Regions from separate parts of the Streptomyces sp. NPDC006140 genome, predicted to be linked through region 3. Evidence: riboswitches for the same ligand, from Rfam matches in the RefSeq annotation. Region 3 holds a riboswitch; each other region holds the start of a gene.
What was found. Region 3 has a riboswitch for cyclic di-AMP ahead of ABZ386_RS27005 (LysM peptidoglycan-binding domain-containing protein). Riboswitches for the same ligand answer to the same signal wherever they lie in the genome.
Positions count from the first base shown of each region.

Region 1: another riboswitch for cyclic di-AMP. It lies ahead of ABZ386_RS30870 (M23 family metallopeptidase); the one in region 3 lies ahead of ABZ386_RS27005 (LysM peptidoglycan-binding domain-containing protein).
Region 2: another riboswitch for cyclic di-AMP. It lies ahead of ABZ386_RS27920 (NlpC/P60 family protein); the one in region 3 lies ahead of ABZ386_RS27005 (LysM peptidoglycan-binding domain-containing protein).

Region 1 covers NZ_JBEXTS010000013.1:271,349-278,330, forward strand. Annotated here, with positions in the region: gene ABZ386_RS30860 (dihydrofolate reductase family protein) at 1-1,100, shown strand, start outside; tRNA gene ABZ386_RS30865 (tRNA-Met) at 1,304-1,377, shown strand; cyclic di-AMP (ydaO/yuaA leader) riboswitch at 1,667-1,823, shown strand; gene ABZ386_RS30870 (M23 family metallopeptidase) at 1,835-2,866, shown strand; gene ABZ386_RS30875 (aldo/keto reductase) at 2,962-3,906, shown strand; gene ABZ386_RS30880 (PrsW family intramembrane metalloprotease) at 3,927-5,267, opposite strand; gene trmB (tRNA (guanosine(46)-N7)-methyltransferase TrmB) at 5,325-6,155, opposite strand; gene lhgO (L-2-hydroxyglutarate oxidase) at 6,520-6,982, opposite strand, start outside.
Region 2 covers NZ_JBEXTS010000011.1:324,850-331,831, reverse strand. Annotated here, with positions in the region: gene pcrA (DNA helicase PcrA) at 1-1,263, opposite strand, end outside; cyclic di-AMP (ydaO/yuaA leader) riboswitch at 1,576-1,746, shown strand; gene ABZ386_RS27920 (NlpC/P60 family protein) at 1,755-2,921, shown strand; gene ABZ386_RS27915 (hypothetical protein) at 2,999-3,943, shown strand; gene ABZ386_RS27910 (hypothetical protein) at 3,921-4,274, opposite strand; gene ABZ386_RS27905 (NlpC/P60 family protein) at 4,698-5,765, shown strand; gene ABZ386_RS27900 (response regulator transcription factor) at 5,806-6,546, opposite strand; gene ABZ386_RS27895 (PspC domain-containing protein) at 6,543-6,982, opposite strand, start outside.
Region 3 covers NZ_JBEXTS010000011.1:148,640-155,621, forward strand. Annotated here, with positions in the region: gene ABZ386_RS26995 (GNAT family N-acetyltransferase) at 1-693, opposite strand, end outside; gene ABZ386_RS27000 (HAD family hydrolase) at 889-1,737, shown strand; gene ABZ386_RS27005 (LysM peptidoglycan-binding domain-containing protein) at 1,701-2,483, opposite strand; cyclic di-AMP (ydaO/yuaA leader) riboswitch at 2,487-2,665, opposite strand; gene ABZ386_RS27010 (polyprenyl synthetase family protein) at 3,130-4,140, shown strand; gene ABZ386_RS27015 (DUF2092 domain-containing protein) at 4,373-5,641, shown strand; gene ABZ386_RS27020 (ABC transporter ATP-binding protein) at 5,677-6,657, shown strand; gene ABZ386_RS27025 (ABC transporter permease) at 6,644-6,982, shown strand, end outside.

The sequences.
Region 1 (6,982 bases), on a different contig from region 3:
CCGTCTCCCTCGACGGCTACCTGGACGACACCGGACCCGAACGCCTCCTCCTGTCCGGCCCGGCCGACTTCGACCGGGTCGACGAGGTCCGGGCGTCCGTCGACGCGATCCTGGTCGGCGCCGGCACGATCCGCGCCGACAACCCGCGCCTCCTGGTCAACTCCGCGGAGCGGCGCGCCGCCCGCACCGCCGCAGGCAAGCCGGAGTACCCCCTCAAGGTCACCGTCAGCGGCACGGGCGAGCTCGACCCGGACGCCCGCTTCTGGCACACCGGCGGCGCGAAGGTCCTCTACACCACCGACCAGGGCGCCGAACGCGCCCGCGCCCTCGGCCTCGCCACCGACGTCGTCCCCCTCGGCCCCGGCCTCGACTGGCGGCGGCTCCTCACCCACCTGCACGACGTCCGGGGCGTACGGCGCCTCATGGTCGAGGGCGGCGGCGTGATCCACACCCAGCTCCTCACCCAGGGCCTCGCCGACGAACTCCAGCTGGTCCTCGCCCCGCTCTTCGTGGGCGACCCGGCGGCACCCCGCCTCTTCGGCCCCGGCGGCTACCAGTCCGGCCGGCTCCGGCTGCTGGAGACGCGGCGGATCGAGGACGTCGTCCTCATGCGCTACGAACCGACCGCCCCGGGCACCGGCCCCCTCCCGGTCGCCGCCGACCACCACTGGCTGGCCCGCGCCTGCGCACTGGCGGCGGAGTGCCCGCCGTCGGACACGGCGTTCAGCGTGGGCGCGGTGGTGGTCGCGGCCGACGGCACGGAACTGGCCCGCGGCCACTCCCGCGAGGGCGGCGACCCGGTCGTGCACGCGGAGGAGGCGGCCCTGGCCAAGATCGACCCGGCCGACGGGCGCCTGCCCGGCGCGACGGTGTACAGCAGCCTGGAGCCGTGCGCCCGCCGCGCCTCCCGCCCCGCACCCTGCGCCCGGCTGATCCTCGACGCGGGCGTACGGCGGGTCGTCACGGCCTGGCGCGAGCCGGACACCTTCGTGGCCGCGGCCGACGGCAGCGGTGTCCTCGCCGCCGGGGGAGTGGAGGTCGTCGTCCTGCCCGAACACGAGGAGCGGGCCAAGGCCCCGAACCGCCACCTGTCGCCCTGAGTACGGGCCACGACCTGTCGTACGGAGTACGGACCACGACCTGTCGTACGGACTGCGGCCGTCGTGCTGATCGCGGGCCGATCGGCCCAACAGATCCTGCGCCCGTGCCTTGGGAAACCCTGACCCACGCGGGCGCCCCGGGCGGCTGAGCGGCGGGTGTGCGCGAGCGGTCCCGCGGATGGCGTACACTGGTGTCACAACGACGCGGGGTGGAGCAGCTCGGTAGCTCGCTGGGCTCATAACCCAGAGGTCGCAGGTTCAAATCCTGTCCCCGCTACTGAAGGCCGAGGGCCGGAATCCGAAAGGGTTCCGGCCCTCGGTGTTTCCTCTGGGCCCTCCATTACTTTCGGTGAGTGAATCGCGCCGCTCCGCATAACGACTGACACACCGTCAAAACCCGTGAGTCACTTACGTGGCGGTCAACTCGCCCGATTTGGCCCGGTCATGGGGGGTAAGTCCGCGCGAAAAAGGTTAATGATCAAGCGGAATCGCTGGAATACCCACCGCGCGTCTATTAACGTTCGATAACGCAGCGCGGTCGTCCCAGCCGTCACAGAAGGCGGCTCCGTGCGCACGCGCCGAATCCCGAAAGGGAACCGGGGAACCACCACTTGGGGTGAATCGCACGCATACCGCCGTGGAAGCACGGTCGGTATACGCGCGTAGGAGACCTTCCTGCTCCGAACCCGTCAGCTAACCCGGTAGGCGAGAAGGAAGGAAAGGAGTACGCCCACGTGGCGTCCAACCGGCCTGCCCCCGCGGCCCCGTTCGCGCAGAACCAGCGCGACACCGAGACCTTCGGCTACGGAGGTCAGCGCACCGACGAGGGCCCGTTCCAGGAATGGAACCCCACCGCGGAGTCCATCCGTCCCGTCCGCGGCCGGCATCGCGTCACCAAGCAGCGCGGCGGAGGACTCGCCCGCAGCTCCACCGTCCTGGGCGTCGGCGTCATAGCCGCCGTGGGCGCCGGCGGCATGGCCAGCGCCCAGACCGGCAAGCCGCCGGTGTCGATCTCCGTGCCGGACCTTCCCTCGGTGGGTTCCCTCATCTCGGACGACGACACCCCCCAGGGCTCCGCGACTCCGCTCAGCAGCCTCGGCACCGCCACGGCGGACGCCGAGCAGGGCAGCTCCGGCGCCGGCGAGGCGCTGCGCGCCCGGATCATGGCCCAGGCCGAGCACCAGCAGGACCAGATCGAGACCAAGGCCGCCGAAGAAGCCGCGGCCGCCGCCGAGAAGGCCGCCAAGGAAGCCGCCGCCAAGGCCGAGAAGGAAGCCAAGGCCAAGGCCGCCGAAGCCAAGCGGAAGGCGGAGGAGGAGGCCCGGAAGAAGGCCGAGGCCGAGCGGCTCGCCGCCCTCGCCAAGCAGTACACGCTGCCCACCTCCTCGTACACCATCACCTCGACCTTCGGTCAGGCCGGTGCCTACTGGTCCTCCGGCTACCACACCGGCCTCGACTTCGCCGCCCCCACGGGCACGCCGATCAAGGCGGTGCACAGCGGCACCATCACCGAGGCGGGCTGGAGCGGTTCGTACGGCTACAAGACGGTCCTGACCCTCGATGACGGCACGGAGATCTGGTACGCGCACCAGTCGTCGATCGGCGTCAGCGTCGGCCAGAAGGTCAGCACGGGCGACGTCATCGGCCGCGTCGGCGCCACCGGCAACGTCACCGGTGCCCACCTCCACCTCGAGGTGCACTCCGGCGGTTCCGGCAGCGGGATCGACCCGCTGGCCTGGCTGCGCGGCAAGGGCCTGAACGTCTGAACCACGGCGTCCTCGGTTCCGTGCGGAGGGGCGTTTACGGGAGTTTTGCGTCCGCTGTGGAATGAGCCTCCCCCGCACGGCCGTTGACACGGGACATGACTTCTCTGCGCAAACTCGGCTCCTCCGAACTCGAGGTCTTCCCGCTCGCCCTCGGCGGCAACGTCTTCGGCTGGACCGCCGACGAGGACCAGTCGTTCGCCGTCCTCGACGCCTACACCGCCGCCGGCGGCAACTTCGTCGACACCGCCGACGTCTACTCGGCGTGGGCCGAGGGCAACCAGGGCGGTGAGTCCGAGACCGTCCTCGGCAAGTGGCTCCGGGCGCGCGGCAACCGCGCCGATGTCGTCGTCGCCACGAAGGTCAGCCAGCACCCCGAGTTCCAGGGACTGTCCGCCGCCAACATCAAGGCCGCCGCCGACGCCTCCCTGCGCCGCCTCGGCACCGACTACATCGACCTCTACTACACGCACTTCGACCGGCCCGAGGTGCCGGTGGAGGAGATCATCGGCGCCCTCGACGACCTCGTGAAGGCCGGGAAGGTGCGCCACATCGCCGCCTCCAACATCTCGGCGGAGCGGCTGCGGGAGTCCCTGGAGTTCTCCGACCGCGAGGGACTCGCCCGGTACGTGGCCCTCCAGCCCCACTACAACCTGGTCTCCCGCGACACCTACGAGGGCGAACTCCAGGACCTCGCCGAGCGGAGCGGTCTCGCCGCCGTTCCGTACTACGCGCTCGCCTCCGGCTTCCTCACGGGCAAGTACCGGCCCGGTACGACCGTCGACAGCGCGCGGGCGGGCAGTGCCGCGCGGCACCTGGAGACCGAGCGGGGGCGGAAGGTCCTCGACGCCCTCGACGAGATCGCCTCGGCGCATGACGTGCCCGTCGCCACGGTGGCGCTGGCCTGGCTCGCCGCGCAGCCGACCGTGGCGGCGCCGATCGCCTCCGCGCGGACGGTGGAACAGCTGCCCGCGCTGCTGGGCGTGGGCGACCTGACGCTCTCGGAGGCGGAGGCGGAACGGCTTACCGAGGCCTCTGCCTGAGGCAGGCCTGGGGATACCCCCTAGGAGCGGTACGGGTTGTACGCGGGGTACGGCGTCGGCTGGTGGCCGTAGCCGTACACCCCGTACACCGGCCAGGGCGGGGCCGCCACCGGGACCGGAGGGGCCGTGATCCGGGCCGCGTGATCCAGCGCGGGGCGGGCTGCCTCCCGGCGCCGCCACAGTTCGTCGAGGAGCTCCCGCTCCCGGACGGCGAAGTCGGCACCGACCCGGCCGCGGCCGGCCCGGTGCCGCAGGAACGCCAGGGACGTCGCGTACGCCTCGTACCGGGCCACCTCCCGCGCCGCGGCCTTCCCGGCGTGCCGGCGGGCGTACTGGCGGGCGATCCGCCGGGCCCGCATCGAGCCGAGCGCGTACGGCTCCGCCGGGGTCAGCCAGCCGGCCACGGCGTACGCGGGCAGCTCCTCCCGCACGGTCCTGAGTTCCCGCTGCCGCGTCCAGACCACCAGCCAGGTCAGCAGCCCGAAGATGGGCACCATGAACGCCGCGTACACGGCGAAGAAGCCGTACTCCCCGAACGTGGACGAGCCGTTCCACATCGCGTGCATGCCCATCGCGAGCAGCAGCCCGGCGAGCGGGAAGGCGACGCGGCGGACGGGGCGGCGGTCCGCCGAGAGCGCGGCGATGCCGAAGCCGATGCCGGTGAGGACGGTGAAGAGCGGGTGCGCGAACGGCGACATGACGATGCGCACGAAGAAGGTCGCCGCCGTGACGGAGGCGATGCCGGTGTGGCCGGTGAGCTGGTCGGTGCCGAAGGCCGTGCCCAGGTAGAGGATGTTCTCCGTGAACGCGAAGCCGGTGGCGGTGACACCGGCTATGACGACTCCGTCGACGATGCCGGTGAAGTCGCGGCGGCGGAAGAGGAAGACCAGTAAGACGGCCGCCGCCTTGGCCGACTCCTCGACCACGGGGGCTATGACGGTCGAGCCGAGGGTGTCCGCGCCGGCCGGGTCCGCGGTCGCCGTCGCTATCCATCGCGTCGCGAAGCTGTTGGCGACGATCGCTATCAGCGCCGCCGCGCAGGCGCCCCAGGCGAAGCAGAACACCAGGTTCCGCCAGGGGCCCGGCTCGACCCGGTCCAGCCAGCGGAACGCGGCTATGAGCAGCGGCACCGGGAGGACGGCCAGCCCCAGTCCGACCAGGAACCCTTCCGTGCCCGTCTCTTCGCGGACCAGGGCGAGGATGACCAGGCCGGAGAGCGCGAGGAGCGTGGTCGGCGCGCCGTAGCGCACCCAGGGGCGCTGCCACCAGTGGGCGTGCCGCAGGGCGCCGGGGGCGCCGGGCGTGGGCGCGCCGTCGGTGGGGCCGCTGGGGTACGACGGGTGTGGGGGGCAGGTGGCCACGGCATTGACCCTAACGACGGAGGGGCGCTGTCCGCAGACGGAGACCGCCGGATGCGGTCAGGCGCCGGTGGGGGGTTGGTCCACGTGCTGTACGCGGCGGAAGAGGAGGTCGTTCACGACATGTCCCTTGTCCAGTCCCTGGCCCTCGAAACGGGTCAGCGGCCGGAAGTCGGGGCGCGCCGCGAAACCGCCGTCCGCCTGTGTGTTCTCGAAGTCGGGGTGTGCCGTGAGGACCTCGAGCATCTGTTCGGCGTACGGTTCCCAGTCGGTGGCGCAGTGCAGGATCGCGCCGGGCCGGAGGCGGGTGGCGGCCAGGGTGAGGAAGGCCGGCTGGATGAGTCTGCGCTTGTGGTGCCGCTTCTTGGGCCAGGGGTCGGGGAAGTAGACGCGCAGGCCGTCGAGGGAGTCCGGGGCGAGCATCTCGCGGAGCAGGATGATCGCGTCGCCGTTGGCGACCCGGATGTTGGACAGGCCGTTCCGGTCGGCGAGATTGAGCAGGTTGCCCTGGCCGGGGGTGTGGACGTCGACGGCGAGGATGTTGGTGGCGGGGTCGGCCGCGGCCATCTGGGCGGTGGCCTCGCCCATGCCGAAGCCGATCTCCAGGACGACGGGGTTGTCGTTGCCGAACAGGTCGGGCAGGTCGAGGGTCCGGCTGCCGTCGATGTCGAGGCCCCACTTGGGCCAGAGCCGCTGCAGGGCGTCGGCCTGACCGGCTGTGACCCGGCTCCGCCGGGGCTGGAAACTCCGGATCCGCCGCTCGAAGTGCGACCCGGCGGGGTCGGCCTGCGGCCCGTCGGGGAAGCGCGGCTCTCCCTTGGCCCGGCTGTGCCGGAGGGAGACGCCGGGGGTGTGGGGCGGGGGTGCGGGGGTGTTCGCGGAGTCAGACACAGTGAGGTCGATTTTACGGGCGGTGAGTGGGGGTGCGCGCCTTCGCCTCCGCGCCGGGGGTGGGTCGGGGCCGCGCCGGGGGGTGTCCGTCCTCGGAACGGCGCGATCGACTTGCGTGCCGGCGCACTGTCCGTTGACGCGCCAACCGCTGCGGGCGGACACCCCCCGGCACGTCCCCTTGCGTCGTCCGGCGGGTGCGGGCCGCCGGTTCCGCTCAGCTGCGGGCAATCGTGCCGCTAAGGGCGGCACGGGTGGGCGTGGGGGTCCCCCCTGCTCGAGCGAAGCCGAGAGCTTGGGGGAGGCACCTCGTCGCGCCGAGTTGCGCACCCACCCGGCCTAGCACCGACGCCGGGCACCGGCACACTCACAGCGCGCTCAGTGCCCTGCGCGCCACCTCCCTGCCGATCGGCAGGGACGCCGTGGCCGCGGGAGAGGGTGCGTTCAGTACGTGGACCGTGCGGGGGCCCTCGCGGATCAGGAAGTCGTCCACCAGCGTGCCGTCGCGCAGTACCGCCTGGGCCCGCACACCCGCCGCCGTCGGCACCAGGTCGTCCTCGGACACCCCGGGCAGCAGTCTGCGCACCGCCTCCGTGAACGCCGCCTTGGACAGCGACCGGCGCAGCTCACCCGCCCCGTACCGCCAGTGCCGACGGGCGATGTGCCAGGAGCCGGGCCAGGTCAGCGTCGACCCCAGCTCGCGCCAGCGGACCGTGCCCCACCCGTATCCCTCGCGGGCCAGCGCCGGGACCGCGTTGGGGCCGATGTGGACACCGCCGTCGATCCCGCGGGTGAGGTGCACCCCGAGGAAGGGGAACGCCGGATCGGGG
Region 2 (6,982 bases), 180 kb from region 3:
CGCGTCCGTGAGGCGGTCTATCTCGTCGGCGACGAACTGCGCCTCGTCGTGCTCGGTGTCGGCGACGTAGCCGGTGATCCGCGCGCCGGTGCCCGCGTTGGTCCACAGGTTCTTGGGGCGGCGGGACTCGTTGCGCTCGATGACCGCGTTGGCCGCGCTGAGGATCGTCTGCGTGGAGCGGTAGTTCTGCTCCAGCAGGATCGTCGTCGCGTCCGGGTAGTCCTCCTCGAACTGGAGGATGTTGCGGATCGTCGCGCCGCGGAAGGCGTAGATCGACTGGTCGGCGTCGCCCACCACGCACAGCTCGGCGGGCGGGATCTCGGCCTCGGGCGGCACGTCGACGGGGTGCTCGGTGGTGCCGACCAGCTCGCGGACCAGGGCGTACTGGGCGTGGTTGGTGTCCTGGTACTCGTCGACCAGCACGTGCCGGAAGCGGCGGCGGTAGTGCTCGGCGACGTCCGGGAAGGCGCGGAGCAGGTTGACCGTCGTCATGATCAGGTCGTCGAAGTCGAGGGCGTTCGCCTCGCGCAGCCGCGACTGGTACATCGCGTAGGCCTGGGCGAGGGTCTTCTCGAAGCCGTCGGAGGCCTGGGCGGCGAAGTCCTCCTCGTCGATCAGCTCGTTCTTCAGGTTGCTGATCTTGGCGCTGAAGGACTTGGGCGGGAAACGCTTGGGGTCGAGGTCCAGGTCGCGGCAGACCAGGGCCATCAGACGCTTGGAGTCGGCGGCGTCGTAGATCGAGAACGAGGACGTGAAGCCGAGCTTCTTGCTCTCCCGGCGCAGGATGCGCACGCACGCGCTGTGGAAGGTCATCACCCACATGGCGTTGGCGCGCGGACCGACGAGCTGCTCGACGCGCTCCTTCATCTCCCCGGCGGCCTTGTTGGTGAAGGTGATCGCGAGGATCTGGCCCGGGTGCACGCCGCGCTCGGCGAGCAGGTGGGCGATGCGGTGCGTGAGCACACGGGTCTTGCCGGAGCCGGCGCCGGCCACGATGAGCAGCGGGGAGCCGGAGTGGACGACGGCGGCGCGCTGGTTGTCGTTCAGCCCCTCCAGGAGGGCGGCCGTGTCCACGACCGGGCGTGGGGCGCCGTCGCGGTAGTAGGCGTCCCGGTCCGGCGGCACGTCGAACTTCCCGCCGAACAGATCGTCCGGAATCGACTCCGGAGCGTGATCGTCCTCGGGCGGCGGCGGGGGCTCGTCCGCGGGGCCCCGCTGGGCCTGGAGGTCCGCCAGGAAGCTGTCGTCAAAGAGGCTGCTCATCGCTCTCCGAGTCTAGGGCGCCCCACTGACAGCCCGCCGCCGCCCTGAGAACATCGCCCCGACCCGGGCCCCCGCCGACCACCCGGGGGCGCGTTGTCACCCTCCAGCGTGGCGTGATCACACCCCGCGACGGCATCACAATCGCGGATAACCCGTGACCAATCCCCCTTGATCGCCCACTCTCGGCGACGCCCATGAATAAGGTCACGAAAATGTATCGGGCATATCACCCATCAACCTTCACAGGAGCCACACGAGTTGGCTACGGTGCGAACGGGCCGCATGACCCCCACCGGCGAACGTCGCCGGGCCGCGCGGCCTCCGCCGAGTCCGGCGCGCCGCCGAGCAGCCGGAGCCGGGGACCCACCGAGACCTTGGGGTGAATCGGCCCGACTCCCCTAGCGGAGCAGGCCGTAGGGCAACCCTTCCGAGATACCCGCCCGAACCCGACAGCTAACCCGGTAGGCGGAGCATGGAAGGAGTCGCCTCCCTTGGCGTCGCACCGCAAGTCGCGTCCTACGGGTACGCGCGTGGCAGGCATACGGACCCCCGCCCTCGCAACGGCGGCCCTCACCTCCGTGGCCCTGCTGTCCCAGTCGGCCAACGCAGCCCCCGAGGCCGACGAGAAGCCCAGCCTGGAGGAAGTCGAGAAGAAGGTCGGCGACCTGTACCGCCAGGCCGAGTCGGCGACCGACAAGTACAACGCGGCCAAGGAGAAGACCGCGAAGCAGCGCAAGCGCGTCGACACCCTCCTCGACGACGTCGCCCAGCGCACCCAGAAGCTCAACGAGGCGCGGGAGGAGCTGGGTTCCTTCGCCGCCGCCCAGTACCGCACCGGCGCCTCCGCCCCGGACACGGCGACGTTCCTGCTCGCGGACACCCCGCAGGACTACTTCGACCAGACGCAGCTGATGGACCGGATGACCGGCCGTCAGAAGGTCGCGGTCGACGACTACGTCACCCAGCAGTCCGAGACGATGAAGAAGCGCCAGGAGGCCACGGAGAGCCTCACGACGCTCACCGAGTCCCAGGGCGACCTGAAGACCGCCAAGGCCACCGTCCAGCGGAAGCTCGCCGACGCACGCCAGCTGCTGTCGCAGCTGACCGCCGAGGAGAAGGCGCGACTGGCGGCGATCGAGAAGCAGAAGCAGCAGGAGGCCGCCCGCAAGGCCGCCGAGCTGGCCCGGAAGCAGGCCGCCCAGCAGCAGGCCCAGGACCAGGCTCCCCAGCAGCAGGAGAGCGGCTCCCCGGCGCCGGGCTCCGGCACCTCCTCGACCGCCCCGGCCGACTCCTCGTACGCCACCAAGGCCGAGAAGGCCCTCGCCTTCGCCCGCGCCCAGATCGGCAAGCCGTACGTGTGGGGCGCCGTCGGTCCCGGCTCCTACGACTGCTCCGGCCTCACCCAGGCCGCGTGGAAGGCCGCCGGGGTGACCCTGCCGCGCACGACCTACGACCAGGTGACCGCCGGCACCACGGTCCCCCTCTCCCAGGCCCAGCCCGGTGACCTGGTCTTCTTCTACGACGACGTCACCCATGTGGGCATGTACATCGGCAACGGCATGATGATCCACGCCCCGAAGCCCGGCACCTACGTGCGCGAGGAGTCGATCTACTACGACGGCGAGTCGGCGATCCACAGCGTGGTGCGGCCCGCCTGAGAAGTCCTGGACGTTTTTGAGGGGCACGCGCGCGTGCCCCTCTCGTCCTGTGCGCGGCGCTCTCTAGCATCGGGGCCATGTCCGACCCCTCCCCGTATGTCACCTTGTGGGCGACCTACGCCCTGACGACCGGCACCTTGTCGGTCGGTCTCGACTCGGCGGGGTACGAGGTTCTGTCCCGGATCGCCCTCGCCCTGGCCTGCGCGGGCTGGCTGGGGGCGGTCGCGCACGCCCTGCTGCGGCTGCCTCGGCCGGCCTGGCGGAGGGCATCGGCGGCGGCGCTCACCTGGGTGGCCGCGACCGCCGTCACCGGCACCGGCTTCTCCGCGGCCGGCCTGCAGCGCCCGGCCGCGGCGCTGCTGGCGCTCGCCGCGCCGCTCTGGGCCGTGCTGCTCGTCGCGGCGGCCAGGGAGCGGCACGGGACCGTGTTCCTGCGCTGCGTGGCCACCCAGGGCCTCGCCGTGCTCGGTGCCACGCTCGCCGCCGCCGAGTCGGTGGCCTGGCTCGCGCACGCGGCCCTGACGCTGTTCTGGCTGGGGCTCGTGCTCTACTGCCTCGCCCTGTTCCGCTTCGAGCCGCGGCAGGTGGCCGAGGGGCCCGGGGACCACTGGCTCCTGGGCGGGGCGCTCGCCGTCTCGGCGCTGGCCGGGGCGAGGCTCCTCAGCGCCGGCAGCGGCCGTCTGTACCTGTGGAACGACGAGGACCACGACGTCCTCGGCAGGGTCACCGTCACGCTGCTCGTGCTCACCGCGGTCTGCTGCGTGGCCCTGTTCACGGCGGAGCTCTTCTGGCCCCGGCGCCGTTACGACGGGCGGCGCTGGGCGACCGTGTTCGGCGCGGTCGGGACGGCGACGGCCGCCCTGGCGGTCGCCGCCGCCTTCGACGCCCCCTGGCTCGACGTCCTCGGGGAGGCACTGCTGTGGATCGCGGTGGCCGCGTGGCTGGGATGCACGGCCTGGACGGTCATCTCGACCCGGGCCGGCGCGCGGACGGGACGGGTCAGGTCCAGAGCACGGCGATGAAGACGTTCGCCGCGGTCAGCAGCCCGACCAGGCCGAACAGGCCCTTGTCCACCTTCTCGTCGTCGCGTTTGACGTAGACCAGGCCGAGGATCACGATCAGCAGGGCCAGCTTCACGCCGATCTTGATGTTGTTCACGGACTGGTCGTCGGCCTGGTTGAGGCCGACCAGGATCACACCGGTGACCAGCATCGTCAGCGCGCCGTGCAGCATCGCGGGGGTGTACCGGGCGGTGCCCGCGCCCATCGCCTTCATCTGGGTGAGGAAGCCGCCCAGGAGCGCGGCGATGCCGATGATGTGGAGGCCGACGAAGAGGTGGATGAGTACGTCCATGAGGCCGGAGCCTAATGAGGGCCCCGGCGCCTCCCGACACCGGCCCATCGATGCATATATGCGGCCCCATAGCACCCCATCACCGTCACTCGGGCACGAATCGACGCATCGGTCATCACGCTGAGTTAAGTCGACGACGCCGAGACCGGATCACGGTCGCATACGGTCACCGCCGGTCCTCTCGGGACAGTTCCGCGCACCTGCCCCCGCCCCGGCACGGCGAGGTTTAGCGTCCTCCACCAGGTGACCGGCTCCCCACCGCCGCCCGGGCCAGGGGCGGCAGTCGGGCACCACCGCCGAGAAGGTCCGGCGGCGGTCCGCTCCCCCCTGTGCGGGCCGTCGCCGGACGCGCAGGCCGCCCGTCCGCTCCCCCAGGCGGCCGTACGCACCCAGCGGCGGTCGAGGAAAGGACGTGGCCTGAAGGTGGCAGCGCACCGCAAGCCCCGACAGCGCTCGGCGAGCGGCAACACGGCCCGTACGGCCGCCACGATCGCACTCGCCAGCGCGGCGACCGCGACGGGCCTCGACGGGACCGGACACGCCGAACCACAGCTCACCCCCGGCCAGGTCAAGGCCAAGGTGGACAAGCTGTACCAGGAGGCGGAGGTCGCCACCGAGAAGTACAACGGCGCGAAGGAGAAGGCCGAGGCGGCGGGGCAGCGCCTGAAGGACCTCCAGGACCAGGCCGCCCGCGCGAAGGAACGGCTCAACTCGGCCCGCGAGGATCTGGGTTCGGTCGCCGCAGCGCAGTACCGCGCCGGCGGCCTCGACCCCGCCCTGCAGCTCGCCCTGTCCGACGACCCGGACCGCTACCTCGAGAACGCCGAGTTCGTCGAGCGGGCCGGCAACCGGCAGAAGGCCGCCGTCGGGCGCGTACGCAAGCAGCTCCGGGAGATCGAGCAGCTACGCGGGGCCGCCCACATCGAGCTGACGTCCCTGAAGTCGCGGCAGACGGAGCTGAAGCGGCACAAGAAGACCATCACCGGCAAGCTGGGCTCCGCGCGGCAGCTGCTGTCCCGGCTCGACGCGCAGGAACGTTCCAGGCTCGCAGAAGCGCCGGGCACCGAGCGCGCCTCACGCTCCTCGACGGGCCCGCGCGACCGCCTGGCCTCCCCCGGATCCGCCACCGCCCAGGCACCCAACGCCCGCGCGGCCGCCGCCGTGTCCTACGCCTACCAGAAGCTCGGCAGCCCCTACGTCTGGGGCGCGACCGGCCCGAACGCCTTCGACTGCTCGGGCCTCGTCCAGGCCGCGTACCGCGCCGCAGGCGTCTCCCTGCCCCGCACGACGTACTCCCAGATCGACGCCGGCCGCCGCGTCTCCCGCTCCGAACTCCTCCCCGGTGACCTGGTGTTCTTCTACGCCGGCATCAGCCATGTCGGCATCTACGTGGGCAACGGCCGGATGATCCACGCCCCCAACCCCTCCGCGCCGGTCCGGGTCGCCCCGCTCGACGAGATGCCGTACGCGGGTGCCACCCGGGTGGTCTGAGCCGGTCGGGCCACGCCCGGGTGGCCCGACCGCGCCGGCGTCACACCAGCCGGCGAGCCGTCGCCCAGCGCGTCAGCTCGTGCCGGTTGGAGAGCTGGAGCTTGCGGAGGACCGCCGAGACGTGCGACTCGACCGTCTTCACGGAGATGAACAGCTGCTTGGCGATCTCCTTGTACGCGTATCCCCGGGCGATGAGCCGCAGCACCTCGCGCTCGCGCTGGGTCAGGCGGTCCAGGTCCTCGTCGACCGGCGGCGCGTCCGTGGAGGCGAAGGCGTCCAGGACGAACCCGGCCAGCCGCGGCGAGAAGACCGCGTCGCCCTCCTGGACACGGAAGATGGAGTCCACGAGGTCCGTGCCCGTGATCGTCTTGGTGACGTACCCACGGGCCCCTCCCCGGATCACTCCGATCACGTCCTCCGCCGCGTCCGACACGGACAGCGCCAGGAAGCGGACCGGCTGCTCGGAGTCGGCCATCAACGCGGCGCAGCGGCGCAGCACCTCCACCCCGCCGCCGCCCGGCAGGTGCACGTCGAGCAGGACCACCTCGGGCCGGGTCGCGGTGATGACCGTGACCGCCTGGTCGACGTCCGCGGCCTCGCCGACGACCTCCACACCGGTCTGCTCGGTCTGCCCGATCTCGGCCTGGACGCCCGTACGGAACATGCGGTGGTCGTCGACGAGGACCACGCGCACGCGACGCCCGGTGCCGCCACCCGACTCCGCGGGCCCGGCCGCCTCCGCCGATCCCGCCGTACCGTTCGCCTCGGTGGGGTCGCTCATGACGTCTTCTCCGCCCTCTCCATCTCCAGCTCGACCTCCGTGCCGCCGTCGGGCACCGCGCGCAGTCGCGCCGTACCGCCGTTGCGCTCCATGCGGCCGATGATCGATTCTCTGACACCCATCCGGTCGGCGGGTATCGAGTCGAGGTCGAAGCCGGGGCCGCGGTCCCGGACGGACACGAAGACCGTCTTCCCCTCGACCTCGGCGAAGACCTGTACGGCTCCGCCCTCGCCACCGTACTTGGCGGCGTTCACCATTGCTTCGCGCGCGGCCTGCATCTGCGCGCCGATCCTCTCGTCGAGCGGGCAGTCGCCCACGACCACGACCTCGATGGGCACACCGTGCTTGTCCTCCACCTCGGCCGCGTTGCGCCGCACCGCGTCGGCGAGGGTCGTGGGTTCGTCGGCCTCGTCCTTGCCGGTGCCCTCCGGCTTGT
Region 3 (6,982 bases):
CCGGTCGCCGGCGTACAGCACGGACAGGGTGCCGCCGCACTCCGGCGCCCGGGTCCGGGCCAGCTGCCCGACGAGCCGCGTGATCCACTCCTGGGCGAACCGGTCGCGGCGGCCCGTCCGGCGGTACTGCGCGGACTTCCACTCCATGAGCGTGCGCAGCGCGGCCGGGTCGCGCTCGTCGAACACGAACCGCACCTCGCCGACCTGCCGGCCCAGCCTGCGCTCCTTGGCCAGGGTGGTCTTCAGGAACTTCGGCGACTGGGCGCGCAGCGCCGACTCGTACGTCTCGTAGCCCTTCTCCACGTCGATGACGTAACCGGCGTGCTCCTCCGCCGCGTACCGGACGAACAGCCGCTGCTCGGCCTCCAGGTTGTCGAAGGCGAAGCTCGACAGCGCGCAGGCCCGCAGCAGTTCACCGGTCTCCAGCGCCAGACCCGGCCGCAGGATCGCCCCCTGGACGTCCGAGACGCCGAGTCCGATCGCCCGGCCCTGCCCCAACGGCCCGCGCTCGTACGGCAGGAACCCGGCGGGCTCCCGCCCCTCGTACACGACCGCGACCCGGGCCTGCGGCCTCACCCGGCCGACGGCGTCGGTGAACTCCGGTTCCATGAAAGGGTTGCGCGGTGCCTCCGAGGCGGCGCGCAGTGCGCGCCAGCGCTCCTTTTCCCCTTCGCCGAGCTCCCCGGGCCCCATCACGTGAATGCGCCCACTGCTCAACCTGACCCCCCGATCAAGTCCCCCCTGGACACTTGGAAGGTACCGCCCGAGACGGCCCCGACGGTAGGTAGCGGACCATGTTGTTGCCAACTGGTGCAGAGGCCTTCAACCGGGCAATCGGCGTGCGCCGTGCGATGAAACGAAAGGGCGCGCTGTCCGTATTCTCTGATCATGGCCGCACCCATCGCATATTCACTCATCGCCACCGACCTGGACGGGACGCTGCTGCGCGGCGACGACACCCTGTCCGACCGGTCCCTCGCCGCGCTCGCGCGGGTGGCGGACGCCGGTGCCCAGCACCTCGTGGTGACGGGCCGGCCGGCGCCGAGAGTGCGGCCGCTCCTGGACGACCTGCGCTGCACGGGGCTCGCGGTGTGCGGGCAGGGCGCGCAGGTGTACGACGCCGGCGCGGACCGGCTGCTGTGGTCCATCACCCTGGACCGGGAGCTGGCGGAGACCGCCCTCGGCAAGATCGAGGCGGAGGTGGGGCAGGTGTACGCGGCGGTCGACCAGGACGGGGTCGACGGGCTCACGCTGATCGAGCCGGGCTATCTCATGCCGCATCCGACCCTGCCCGCGGTACGGGTCGACCGGCGCGACGAGCTGTGGGACGAGCCCATCAGCAAGGTGCTGCTGCGCCACCCCTACCTGACGGACGACGAGCTGGCGGCGACGGCCCGCTCGGTGGTCGGCTCACTGGCGACGGTGACGATGTCGGGGCCCGGCACGGTCGAGCTCCAGCCGTGCGGTGTCACCAAGGCGACGGGCCTGGCGCTGGCCGCCGATCACCTGGGGCTGCGGCCGGCGGACACCATCGCCTTCGGTGACATGCCCAACGACATCCCGATGTTCGACTGGGCCGCCCACGGCGTCGCGATGGCCAACGCCCATCCCGAACTCAAGGCCGTGGCCGACGAGGTCACCCTGTCGAACGAGGACGACGGCATCGCCGTCGTCCTCGAGCGACTGCTGGGCGGGTCGGCTCAGTACGGGCCGAAGACGTTGTCGATCGAGCCGTAGCGGTCGGCCGCGTAGTTGCAGGCCGCCGTGATGTTGGCGACCGGGTCGTACGGGTCGTAGGGGGTGCCGGGCACGTGGTAGGCGGCGAAGGTCGGGTCGATGACCTGGAGCAGGCCCTTGGAGGGCGTGCCCTTGGCGGCGTTGGAGTCCCAGTTGTTGATCGCCTGGGGGTTGCCGGACGACTCGCGCATGATGTTGCGGTAGATGCCGTCGTACGACCCCGGGATGCCCCGCTGGGCCATGATGTCCAGCGCCTCGCGGATCCAGCCGTCGAGGTTGTTCGCGTAGGTCTTCGCGGCGGCCGGGGTGGCCTTGGTGACGCCGTCGGCCGGCTCGGCCGGGGCGGAGGACTGCGTCGCCTTCTTCTGGGTGGCGGCCTTCGGCCCGGCGGCCGCCTTCGCCGTCTTCACCTTCAGCTTCAGGCCCGGGTGGATCAGCCTCGGGTCGTCGCCGACGGCGGCGCGGTTGTCCTTGTAGAGCTGCTTCCAGCCGCCCGAGACGTCGTACTTGTCCGCGATGCGGTAGAGCGTGTCGCCCTTGGTCACGGTGTACGTGAGGGACTTGGCGGGCTGGGCCGCCTGGGGTGCGGTCTGGGCGGCGGGGGCGCTCTGGGCCGGCTGGGCGGCGCTGGCCTGCGTCGCGCCGAGCAGCGGGAGGGTCAGGGCCGCTCCGCCGGTGCCGGCGGCGACGACACCTCGGGTGAGCGGGCTGGTTCTGGGGCGACGGTGCTTACCTCGTCCGGGCATGGCGATGTTCCTCTCCGGCGCCTGCGAGGTGAGCTGTCGGGTTCGGGCCGGGAGGTGCCCGGCCGCGTACGGCGCTGTGCTGCCGTGCGCGGCTTCACCCCGAGCCGTTCCTTGTCATGGACCGGCGACTTACCTGGGTCCCCCGCTCCTGCCCTGCGTGAGTGAGTCGGTGTGTGTGGGGAGTCCGGGCGGCGGCAGGATTCGGCGTCCGCCGGACAAGCCCGGAACGTATGCGAGAGCACATGCCGGGAACAAGCACCGGCGTCACATATCGACTCCGGTGACCTTGATCGGGGGGATATGAGGCGCTTGATCCTTTGCGGGAGCCAAGGCTCAACTTGCTTTCCGCGGATGGGGGTACGGGACGGTGTCGGGGTGTGGCCGCCGAGGGGGCGAAGTGATTCAACTCACTGATCGCGACCCGGGGCGCAATGCCCCGCAAGGGGAATTTGCTTCTCTATTACGGCAAATCGCATATGAGCGGTTACTTCCGGGAAAGTCGATAAATGTCTGCTGCCGCCCGGCCTGTAACCATGGGCGCTGGAGGTGATCGAAACGTGACCGGATACGCTGACTCGAGTGATGGCAGCGACCTATCGACAATCCGTTTGATCACCGGCAGACACCAGCAGACAGGAGACCCCTCGTGACCGACGTCGGGCCGTTCGGGCTGAGCGTGCGGGACCAGGCTCTGGAAGCCGATGTCCAGGCCGGGTTGGCGGCTGTCGAGGAAGGCTTGCTCGAGGCCACCAAGAGCGAGGTGCCCTTCATCACGGAGGCCGCCCAGCATCTGGTGCGGGCCGGCGGCAAGCGGTTCCGGCCGCTGCTCGTGATGCTCTCCGCCCAGTTCGGTGACCGGTACGCGCCCGGGATCGTGCCCTCGGCCGTCGTCGTGGAGCTGACCCACCTCGCCACGCTGTACCACGACGACGTGATGGACGAGGCCGCCGTGCGCCGCGGCGTCGCGAGCGCGAACGCCCGCTGGGGCAACTCCGTCGCGGTCCTCACCGGCGACTTCCTCTTCGCCCGCGCCTCGCACATCCTGGCCGACCTCGGTCCCGAGGCCGTGCGCGTGCAGGCCGAGGCGTTCGAGCGGCTGGTGACCGGGCAGATCCTGGAGACGGCCGGTCCGCAGGACGGCCGGGACCCGGTCGAGCACTACCTGGACGTGCTGGGCGGCAAGACGGGCTCGCTGGTGGCGGTCTCCTGCCGGTTCGGCGCGATGATGTCCGGCGCCGACGAGACGGTCGTGGACGTCCTGACCCAGTACGGCGAGCGGCTCGGCGTCGCCTTCCAGCTCGCGGACGACGTCCTGGACATCGCCTCCGACTCCCACGAGTCCGGCAAGACCCCCGGCACCGACCTGCGCGAGGGCATCCCCACGCTCCCCGTGCTGCGGCTGCGCGAGCGGGCCGCCCGGCTCGGGCTCGCCGAGGACATCGCCCTGTGCGAGCTGCTGGACTCCGACCTCACCGACGACGCCCGGCACGCCGAGGCGCTGCGCCTGCTGCGCGCCCACCCGGCGCTGGAGCAGGCCCGCCGGGACACCGTCCGTTACGCCGAGGACGCCCGCTCGGCGCTGGCCCCGCTGCCCGAATGTGCCGCGAAGACGGCGCTGGTGGAGCTGTGCGACGCGGTGGTGCACCGGGCCGGTTAGCCGGGCGATCCCCGCACGACCCCTACGGGTCGGGGGAGAAGCCGCCCCCTCGTGTCATACCGCAGCAGTACGTGGAGTTGAGTCCGGGGTCTGACGTATCTCCCTGGCCGATTTGGTCAGATGGAAACCACGGAACACACCACTCCTCACCAGTTCGGGTGAGAATGGCGGCTCAGGGACGAGTGCGTGGACGACACGGACAGCCGCCGCCGACCACGGAGGTAGGGCACACATGGCACCGTACGCATCCGACGACAACACGATCGCCGGGGAGGTCGACGAGCAGCGCTCCGGGCGCCGCAAAGCCGCTCGGTACGTCGTCCCGGTCACGGTGATGGGGGTGGCCGCCGCGACGATCGGCCTGGTCCCCGCACTCGCCGACTCCGGCGACCCCGACCTCCCGAAGATCACCGCACAGCAGCTCATCGAGAAGATCGCCAAGTCGGACGTCGAGCAGCTCTCCGGCACGGTGAAGATCAGCACGGACCTCGGTCTGCCGAACCTCGGCGGCCTGGAGTCCAGCCTGATGTCCGGCGCCGCCGGCCAGGGCGAGGGCGGCTCCTCCGCCGACCCGACGGCCAAGCTCACCGAACTGGCCTCCGGCACGCACACCCTGCGCGTCGCCGCCGACGGCCCCGAGAAGCAGAAGCTGTCGCTGCTGGAGAACGCCGCGGAGTACAGCCTCATCCACAACGGCAAGGACGTCTGGGGCTACGACAGCAAGTCCAACGAGGTCTACCACGGCACCGTCTCCGAGAGCCCGAAGGGCGACCGGGAGCAGCAGCCGCCGGCCCTGCCGAAGGACTTCGCCGAGGAGGCCCTGAAGGCCGTCGGCGACACGACCTCCGTGACCGTGGACGGCACCGCGCAGGTCGCCGGCCGGGACGCCTACAAGCTGGTCGTCAAGCCCAAGCAGTCCGGCTCGACGGTCGGCGCGATCACGGTGGCCGTGGACTCCGAGACGGGCCTGCCGCTGAAGTTCACGCTGACCCCGGCGGGCGGCGGTGCCGCCGTCGTCGACGCGGGCTTCACGCAGGTGAGCTTCGCCGAGCCGGCCGCGTCGACCTTCGACTTCACACCGCCCAAGGGCGCGAAGGTCACCGAGGAGAAGGACTCCGGCAAGGCGTCCGGCAAGGCGTCCGAGGAGGGCTTCGGCGAGGGCCTGGGGCTGGGCTTCGGCAAGGGCGAGGCGCGCGAGCACGCCCCGAAGGCCGGGGAGGGCCACGGCAAGGGCCCCGACGGCATGAAGACCATCGGCGAGGGCTGGAACTCCATAGCCGTCTTCGACACCGGCGGCGAGGGCATGCCCTCCGGCAAGGCGGGCGGCGGCGACTTCGGCGGCTTCCTCGACTCGCTCGGCGACAAGGTCACCGGCAAGTTCGGCTCGGGCACGGTCTTCTCGACCCGACTGGTCAACGCCCTGATGACGGACGACGGCAAGGTCTACGTCGGCATGGTCACCAAGGACGCGCTCGTGAAGGCGGCCGACGCCGCGAAGTAGTCCCGCAGCGCAGCGCAGAGAGAACGAGGAAGCCGATGGGCGAACCGTCCGCCACGGAGCCGGAGCAGCGGGGCGAGCAGGCCGGGGAACCGGTCATCGCCACCCGCGCGCTCACCAAGCGCTACCGCGGCGGACAGCTCGCCGTCGACGGTCTCGACCTGACCGTCCCGGCGGGCAGCGTCTTCGGCTTCCTCGGCCCCAACGGCTCCGGCAAGACCACCACCATCCGCATGCTGATGGGCCTCATCGAGCCCACCTCCGGCACGGCGCGGGTCCTCGGGCAGCCCATGCCCCCCGCCACTCGCGCCGTGCTCCCGCACGTCGGCGCCCTCATCGAGGGCCCGGCCCTCTACGGCTTCCTCTCCGGCCGCGACAACCTGATCCGCTACGACTCCGCCGACCCGGCCGCCGATCCCCGCACCCGGCGCGCCCGGGTCGCCGCCGCCCTGGACCGCGTGGGCCTCACGGCCGCCGCGGGCAAGAAGGCCAAGGCCTACTCGCTGGGCATGAAACAGCGCCTGGGCCTCGCGGCCGCGCTGCTCCAGCCGCGCCGGCTGCTCGTCCTCGACGAGCCGACCAACGGCCTCGACCCGCAGGGCATGCGCGAGATCCGCACCCTGATACGGGAGCTGGCCTCCGACGGCACGACCGTCTTCCTCTCCTCCCACCTGCTCGACGAGATCGAGCAGGTCTGCACACACGCGGCCGTGATGGCGCGGGGCCGGCTGATCACGCAGGGCCCGGTCGCCGAGCTGGCGGCCGGGGCGCGGGGCCGACTGGTGGTGACCACGCCCGACCCGGCGGAGGCGGCCCGGGTGCTGAAGGAGCAGGGTGTCGCGGACATCGCCGTCACCGACGACCGGGTGACCGGCGAGCCACCGGACCGCGACCTGGCCGAGGTGAACGCCGCGCTGGTCACCGCCGGGGTCCGGGTGCGCGGCTTCACGGTCGAACGGGCCTCGCTGGAGGACGCGTTCGTGGCGCTGACGGGGGAGGGATTCGATGTCGCGGGCTGAAGTCGCCCAGAGCGTACGGCCGGTAAGTCCGCTGTGGACCTTCGGGCTGCTGCGCAACGAGCTCACCACCACCTTCCGCCGCTGGCGCACCCTCGCGCTGCTGGCGGTCCTGGCGGGCGTGCCGATCCTGGTCGGCATCGCCGTCAAGATCGAGACGGGTGACGGTTCCTCGCCCGGTGGCGGGGGCGGCGGAGGACCGGCCTTCATCTCGCAGATCACCAACAACGGCCTGTTCCTGGTCTTCACCGCCCTGGCCGCCACCCTCCCGTTCTTCCTGCCCATGGCGGTCGGTGTCGTCGCGGGCGACGCGATCGCCGGCGAGGCG